Linked DNA regions of Blastococcus colisei. The protein of the gene in region 2 interacts with the protein of the main gene of each other region in a pairwise test. Links are inferred from orthologs where the notes say so. Each region holds a gene or a part of one and is shown on either strand. Other genes may lie near its edges.

The links.
Region 1: the proteins of secA (region 2) and secG interact in binary tests that used the Escherichia coli proteins (3 or more experiments, as listed by UniProt). The link is inferred for Blastococcus colisei from one-to-one orthologs.

Annotation. Positions count from the first base shown.
Region 1 is NZ_VFQE01000001.1:1,916,160-1,919,295, reverse strand. The notes cover bases 102-2,930. They hold secG (preprotein translocase subunit SecG), read right to left. Parts: upstream 1,719-2,930; coding sequence 1,485-1,718; downstream 102-1,484. Other genes in these bases: FHU33_RS09075 (ABC transporter substrate-binding protein), read right to left, coding at 1,787-2,930; FHU33_RS09085 (RNA polymerase-binding protein RbpA), read right to left, coding at 816-1,172; FHU33_RS09090 (hypothetical protein), read left to right, coding at 512-763; FHU33_RS09095 (PIG-L deacetylase family protein), read left to right, coding at 102-388. Outside these bases: more of FHU33_RS09095, read left to right, coding at 1-101; more of FHU33_RS09075, read right to left, coding at 2,931-3,136. UniProt on the Escherichia coli protein: Subunit of the protein translocation channel SecYEG. Overexpression of some hybrid proteins has been thought to jam the protein secretion apparatus resulting in cell death; while this may be true it also results in FtsH-mediated degradation of SecY.
Region 2 is NZ_VFQE01000001.1:963,996-967,902, forward strand. What follows is about bases 51-3,650. They hold secA (preprotein translocase subunit SecA), read left to right. Parts: upstream 51-441; coding sequence 442-3,450; downstream 3,451-3,650. Other genes in these bases: FHU33_RS04565 (pyridoxamine 5'-phosphate oxidase family protein), read right to left, coding at 51-369; FHU33_RS04575 (Rv3235 family protein), read right to left, coding at 3,509-3,650. Outside these bases: more of FHU33_RS04565, read right to left, coding at 1-50; more of FHU33_RS04575, read right to left, coding at 3,651-3,907. UniProt on the Escherichia coli protein: Required for protein export, interacts with the SecYEG preprotein conducting channel.

The DNA.
Region 1 (3,136 bases), 950 kb from region 2 along the record:
CGACGGCCACCGCGACCACCTGCACATCGGGGCAGCCGCGCGCGAGGCGGTGACCCGGATGGACGCCCGGCCGCTGCTCGTCGAGCACTGCCTGCCCAACAGCCTGCTCCGCCGGTGGCTGGAGGAGATGCGCGAGCTGCGGCCGGACACCGCGTATCACGCGCTCGACCCCGCCGGCCTGGGGCGGGGGGACACCGAGATCACCGACGTCCTCGACACGACGGCGGTGCTCGACCGGCGGGAGGGAGCCATCGCCGAGCACCGGTCCCAGGTGTCCCCGTTCGACGGGCTGAGCGACGAGCTGCGGCGGGCCTTCCTGACCACGGACCACCTCGCCCGGGTGGAGCTCCGCGGCGCGGAGGAATCGCCGGGACCGGAACATGTGTGACCTTCGGCCGTATCCACGCTCACCCGGAAGCACTCCACTGTGAGGCGGACCTGGCGCGGTGGGGGGACGCCGATCCGGCACATGCACCGAGCACCGAGCACCGACCCAGGCTGGGGGAATTCGATGACCGTCCAGGACACCCGTGACCTCGTGACCACGCCGCTCGTCCCGGCACCGCGCGGGGCGGAGGACGACACGGCCGCGGCGCCGGCGCCCGTTCGCCGCCGCACGACCGCACCACCGGCCGGGGAGTTCCCCTGGCCGGAGCCGTGGCACTACTCGCGGGGCGCCCGGCCGCGCTCGGAGTTCTGGGACGTCGCCACGGCCAGCTGGCGTTCGCGCGGCCCGGTCGTGGCGCCACAGCGCAACGAGTGACCCCACCCCGACCGCGCGGAGCCCGTCACCGGGACCCGCGCGGTCGGGCCGGTCAGGCGCCGCGGCGCTGGTGCAGCCGGGTGAGGGCTTCCTCGAGGAGAGCGTCACCGTCGGCGTCGCTGCGCCGCTCCCGGACGTAGGCCAGGTGGGTCTTGTACGGCTCGGTGCGCGGCGCAGGAGGCGGGTTCTGCTGGTCCTGTCCGGCCGGGAGCCCGCAGCGCGGGCAGTCCCAGAACTCCGGGACGTCGGCGTCCGAGGCGAACGCGACCCTCGTCTCGTGCCGGTTGGCACACCAGAACGGGATGCGGTTCCGGGGCGCTGCCTCACCGCGCTCGGCCTCACCCATCGGACCCGCTCCGACCCGGGTGCCCCGGATCGCGTTACCACCAGCCACGAGCGCCCCCTGCATCTACACCGGACGTGCGGCAGATCACCGCGGCGCGAAGTCTAGAGCCTGGAGGGGCGTTTTCCGGTCACGTTTTCGCCCCGGATAGGTGACGTGCTGCATGGCCCCGTCCGGAGGCTCGCCCCGAGCGTGCGAGGGGTTCGACGGCCTCGGTGCAGGGTCCGCCCCGTCCCGGGTCCCGCCCTGAGCTTGCGAAGGGTGGGGAGGACGGGGTGTTTTCCGAGCGGTGGGGGGCAGCGAGGTCCTTTCTGGGGTCCTTCTACTGCCGGGCCCCGCCGCGAGCCTGCGAGTGGTGGGGGGCAGGAGGGTCCTTTCTCAGTTGACCTTGAGCAGGATCCCCAGACCGACGATGCAGACCGACCAGATCAACGCGCAGAACACCGTCAGCCGGTTCAGGTTCTTCTCGACGACCGAGGAGCCGCTGAGCGAGGAGGAGACGGCACCGCCGAACATGGAGGACAAGCCGCCGCCCTTGCCCCGGTGCAACAGGATCAGCACGATGAGGATCGTGCTGCTGAGGACCAGCAGCACGTTGAGGACCAGCTCCATGACGACTTCTCCAGGCTAGGCGGCCGGCAGGACGACACCGGGCTCTGGTCTCCGAGCCTAACCGACGCTCACCGGACGCCGGCGGTGGCGAGGTCGTAGCCGCTGTAGGGCTGCATCACCAGGCCGTTGCGCAGCCGCTGTCCCGCCAGCAACTGGATCCGCGTCTCGGCCAGCGGGACGTACACCGACGTCGCGTCGACCGCGGCGACGACCTCGCGCCATGCGGCCGGGTCTCCCGCCGCACGCGCGGCGTCCACCAGCGCGGCGATGTCGGGGCTGTCGAGCCGGCCGAAGTTGGTGTTGCCCACCGACCTGATGCTGCGGCCGTCGACCAGCGGCGCCAGGAAGGACCCCGGCGTCGGGATGTCGGCCGTCCAGGTAGCGAGGACGATGCCGTAGCCGTTGGCCGCGACGCTGGCGGGAGCACCCACGTCGGTCGCGTAGAAGCTGGTGGCGCTCAGCGGCCGGACCTCCACCTCGATGCCCACCTCGGCCAGCTGCGCGGCGACGTCCTCTGCCACGTCGACGCTCGTCTGCGTGTCGGGCACGGCCAGGACGGTGCTGAAGCCCTCGGGCCGGCCGCACGCCTCCAGGGAGGCGCGCGCGGCGGCGAGATCGGGCCGCGGATCGGGGTCCTCCGGACCGCCGTCGAGCCCGCGAGGCCACAGGACCGAGCGACGAACCGCGTTGACCGGTCCGCCGAGCTCCTCCTGCACCGCCGTGCGGTCCACGACGGCGGCGACCGCGGCACGGCAGGCGGCGTTGTCCATCGGCGCGACGTCCGTGGGCAGCGCCAGCAGCCGCAGGGCGCCGGTGGTCACGTCGTCGATGCGGTCGCGCACCGGGTGGTCCTCGTCCGCCGCGAGGCGGGCCGTGGTGGCCGGCTGCACGCCGGCCCCGGTGAGGTCGATGTCGGCCGACCCGGCCAGCAGTGCCTGGTCCCGCTCCACCCCGCCCTGCCCGGTCCGGACCACGACCCGGTCGGGCAGGGCGGTACGGACGTCGTCGGTGGCCGGGTTCCACTGCGGGTTGCGCTCGAGCAGGATCCCGGTGGCCGGGTCGACGGAGGTGATCGCGTACGGCCCGGACGACACGGGGTCGGCGCCGTAGTCCCCGCGGGTGTCGGCCTCCGCCGGCACAGGGCTGCTGGAGGGCAGCGCGAGCACGTAGGGAAAGGCGGGCATCGGCTGGCGCAGCCGGAACACGATGGTCCGATCGTCCGGCGTCTCGACGGAGGTCAGGTCGGGATCGTCGTCCTCGGTGGAGTACGGCCCCGGATAGGGGTTGGCCGGGTCGTCGAGCAGGTCGACGACGTAGGTGGGCCCCCCGACGATGACGTCGGAGGCGAAGGACCGCTCGATGCCGTACTTGACGTCGCGGCTGGTGATCGGGCGGCCGTTCTCGAACAGCACGCCTTC
Region 2 (3,907 bases):
GACCGAGATCTCGAGGACGACGCGGGCCGGGTTCTCGCGGGGCTGCCGGTAGCGCCGGGCGTAGCGCTGCACGGCGTCGGCGACCGCGGCCGCGTCGTCGCGGACCACCGCCGTCCCCTCGAGGGTGATCCAGCGCCGGCCGTCGACCTGGCAGACGGCGACCCGCTGCTGTCCGGTGCGCACGTGCCGGGCCTTCGCCGACGTGCCGGAGGTGATCACCCGTGCGGTGGCCGTCGGGACGTCGTACGTGACGCCGACCGGGACCACGTGCGGGCTGCCGTCGGCGCGCAGCGTGGTGAGGGTCGCCAGGTGCCGTTCGGTCAGCAGGTCGAGCAGGCCGGCGTCGAGGTCATGGGGATCGTGGGGCACGCGGGAAGGCTACGGAGCGGGTGCTGTGCCGTACTGGCTGATCCGAGCGCGCACGCCGCCTACGCTGGGGTCGTGGTGTTCCAGAAGCTTCTCCGTGCCGGCGAGGGCAAGCTCGTCCGTCGGCTGTCCAAGATCGCCGACGCGGTCGAGTCCTACGCCGACGAGACCGGTGCGCTCAGCGACGCGGAGCTCCAGGCCAGGACAGACGAGTTCAAGGAGCGTTACGCCGACGGGGAGTCCCTCGACGCGCTGCTCCCCGAGGCGTTCGCCGTCGTCCGCGAGGCGGCCACCCGCACCCTCGGCCAGCGGCACTACCGGGTCCAGCTGATGGGCGGGGCCGCGCTGCACCTGGGCAACATCGCCGAGATGAAGACCGGTGAAGGCAAGACCCTCACCGGCGTGCTGGCGGCCTACCTGAATGCCCTGGCCGGCAACGGCGTGCACGTCGTCACGACCAACGACTACCTGGCCTCGCGCGACGCCGAGTGGATGGGGCGGGTGCACCGGTTCCTCGGCCTGACCGTCGGCACCATCGTCTCCGGTCAGCGTCCGGACGTGCGCCGCGAGCAGTACGCCTGCGACATCACCCACGGCACCAACAACGAGTTCGGCTTCGACTACCTGCGCGACAACATGGCCGGCAGCCGGGCCGACCTGGTGCAGCGCGGGCACCACTTCGCGATCGTCGACGAGGTCGACTCGATCCTCATCGACGAGGCCCGCACGCCGCTGATCATCAGTGGCCCGGCGGGTGACGCCCAGAGCAACCGGTGGTACGGGGAGTTCGCCCGGATCGCGCCGATGCTCAAGCGCGACGTCCACTACGAGGTGGAGGAGGGCAAGCGCACCGTCGCCATCACCGAGGAGGGCGTGGAGTTCGTCGAGGACCAGCTCGGCATCGAGAACCTCTACGAGGCGGCCAACACCCCGCTGATCAGCTTCCTGAACAACTCGCTGAAGGCCAAGGAGCTCTTCCACCGGGACCAGCAGTACATCGTCAGCAACGGCGAGGTGCTCATCGTCGACGAGTTCACCGGCCGCGTGCTCTCCGGCCGCCGCTACAACGAGGGCATGCACCAGGCCATCGAGGCCAAGGAGAAGGTGCAGATCAAGGACGAGAACCAGACTCTCGCCACGATCACGCTGCAGAACTACTTCCGGCTCTACGAGAAGCTCTCCGGGATGACCGGCACGGCCCAGACCGAGGCCGCCGAGCTCAACCAGACCTACAAGCTGGGCGTCGTCCCCATCCCGACGAACCGGCCGATGGTCCGGGAGGACCGCTCCGACGTCATCTACAAGACGGAGAAGGCGAAGTTCGACTCCGTCGTCGACGACATCGCCGAGCGGCACGAGGCCGGACAGCCGGTGCTGGCGGGTACCGCCAGTGTCGAGAAGTCCGAGATCCTGTCGAAGTACCTGCTCAAGCGCGGCATCAAGCACGAGGTGCTGAACGCGAAGAACCACGCGCGTGAGGCCGCGATCATCGCGCAGGCCGGCCGCCTCGGCGCGGTCACCGTGGCCACCAACATGGCCGGCCGCGGTACCGACATCGTGCTGGGCGGCAACCCCGAGTTCATCGCCGACGAGCGCCTGCGGGCCCGGGGCCTGTCGCCGGCGGAGACGCCGGAGGAGTACGAGGCCGCGTGGGACGAGGCCCTCGACGCCGCCAAGGCGCAGGTCAAGGCCGAGCACGAGGAGGTCGTCGACGCCGGCGGTCTCTACGTCCTGGGCACCGAGCGGCACGAGAGCCGCCGCATCGACAACCAGCTGCGCGGCCGGTCCGGCCGTCAGGGCGACCCGGGGGAGTCGCGGTTCTACCTCTCCCTGGGCGACGACCTGATGCGCCGGTTCAACGGACCGATGCTCGAGTCGATGATGAACACCCTGCGGGTGCCCGACGACCAGCCGATCGAGTCGAAGATGGTCAGCCGGGCGATCCTGTCGGCGCAGACCCAGGTCGAGCAGCAGAACTTCGAGGTCCGCAAGGACGTCCTGAAGTACGACGAGGTGCTCAACCGGCAGCGCATGGTCATCTACGACGAGCGCCGCAAGGTGCTCGACGGGCAGGACCTGCACGTGCAGATCCAGTCGATGGTCGACGACGTCATCAGTGCCTACGTCGACGGCGCGACCGAGATCGGCTACGCCGAGGACTGGGACCTCCAGCAGCTGTGGACCGGGCTCAAGGCGCTCTACCCGGTCGGCCTCGACATCCAGGAGCTGCTGGACCGGGTGGCCGAGGGCGACCAGTCCTCGCTGGCCCCCGAGGTGCTCAAGCAGGAGCTGCTGGACGACGTGCACCGCGCCTACGAGGAGCGGGAGGCCGCCCTCGGCTCGGAGGTCATGCGCGAGCTGGAGCGGCGGGTGCTGCTCTCGGTGCTGGACCGCAAGTGGCGCGAGCACCTCTACGAGATGGACTACCTGCGGGCCGGCATCCACCTGCGAGCGATGGCCAACCGGGACCCGGTCGTGGAGTACCAGCGCGAGGGCTACGACATGTTCAACGCGATGCTCGACGGCATCAAGGAGGAGTCCGTCGGCTTCCTGTTCAACCTCGAGGTGAAGACCAGGGAGGAGCAGGACGTCGAGGCCAGGGCCAAGCAGGCCGAGGCCGAGGCCAAGGCACTCGCGGCCGCCCAGGAGGGCACCGCGCGCGTGCTGGCCCGGCAGGCCGCAGAGGCCAAGTCCGCCGCCCAGGGGCAGGCGGCCGCCGCGCCGTCCGCCCCGTCCGCGCCGTCCGCGCCGTCCGCGTCGGGCAACGGGACGGCGACGCCCACGGCCCGCCGGTCGGGGGCGGCGAAGCCGGCCGCTGCTGCTGCTCCCGCGGTGGCCGCGCCGACGCCGTCGGGCACGGGCCCGCAGCTGGACGTCAAGGGTCTCGACGCGCCGCGGCGGAGCCCCGAGCAGCTCAGCTACTCCGCGCCCAGCCTGGACAGCTCGGCGGCGGAATCCGGCAAGGCGAAGGCGGCCAAGTCGGCGACGGTGAGCGGTACCAAGGAGACGCCCCGCAACGCCCCCTGCCCCTGCGGCTCGGGCAAGAAGTACAAGCAGTGCCACGGGTCGGCAGCGAACAACTAGACCGCATCCGCACAGCGCCCCCGTCGAGCACCTCGGCGGGGGCGCTGTCGTTCCCGGTTCAGCCGATCTGCAGGGCGGTGCACCGCCAGCGGCCGTCGATGCCCTCCAGCCGGGCGGCGACGGCGTGGGCCCGTCCGGCCCGCCGGGCGACGGCGCTGATCTCCGCGACGCCGTCGACCGGTTCGCTGACGTGGACGGGACCCACGAGCAGCGGACCGGTGCCCTCGGTGCACCACCGCGGGCGCCGGCCCTGGATCAGGGCGGTGAAGACCGCGAGCGAGGTCATCGCCTGCACCTGGGTGAGCGGTCGGTGTCCCGCCAGTGCCTCGAGGGTGCACGTGACCAGGCGACGTCCGGTCACCCGGGCGTCCGGGAGCTCGGCGCGCACCGACCAGGACGGGCCGAAATCGTCGTCCGGTCGTCCCACCGTGCGGGCGGCGAGGGGCCGGGGCCCCGG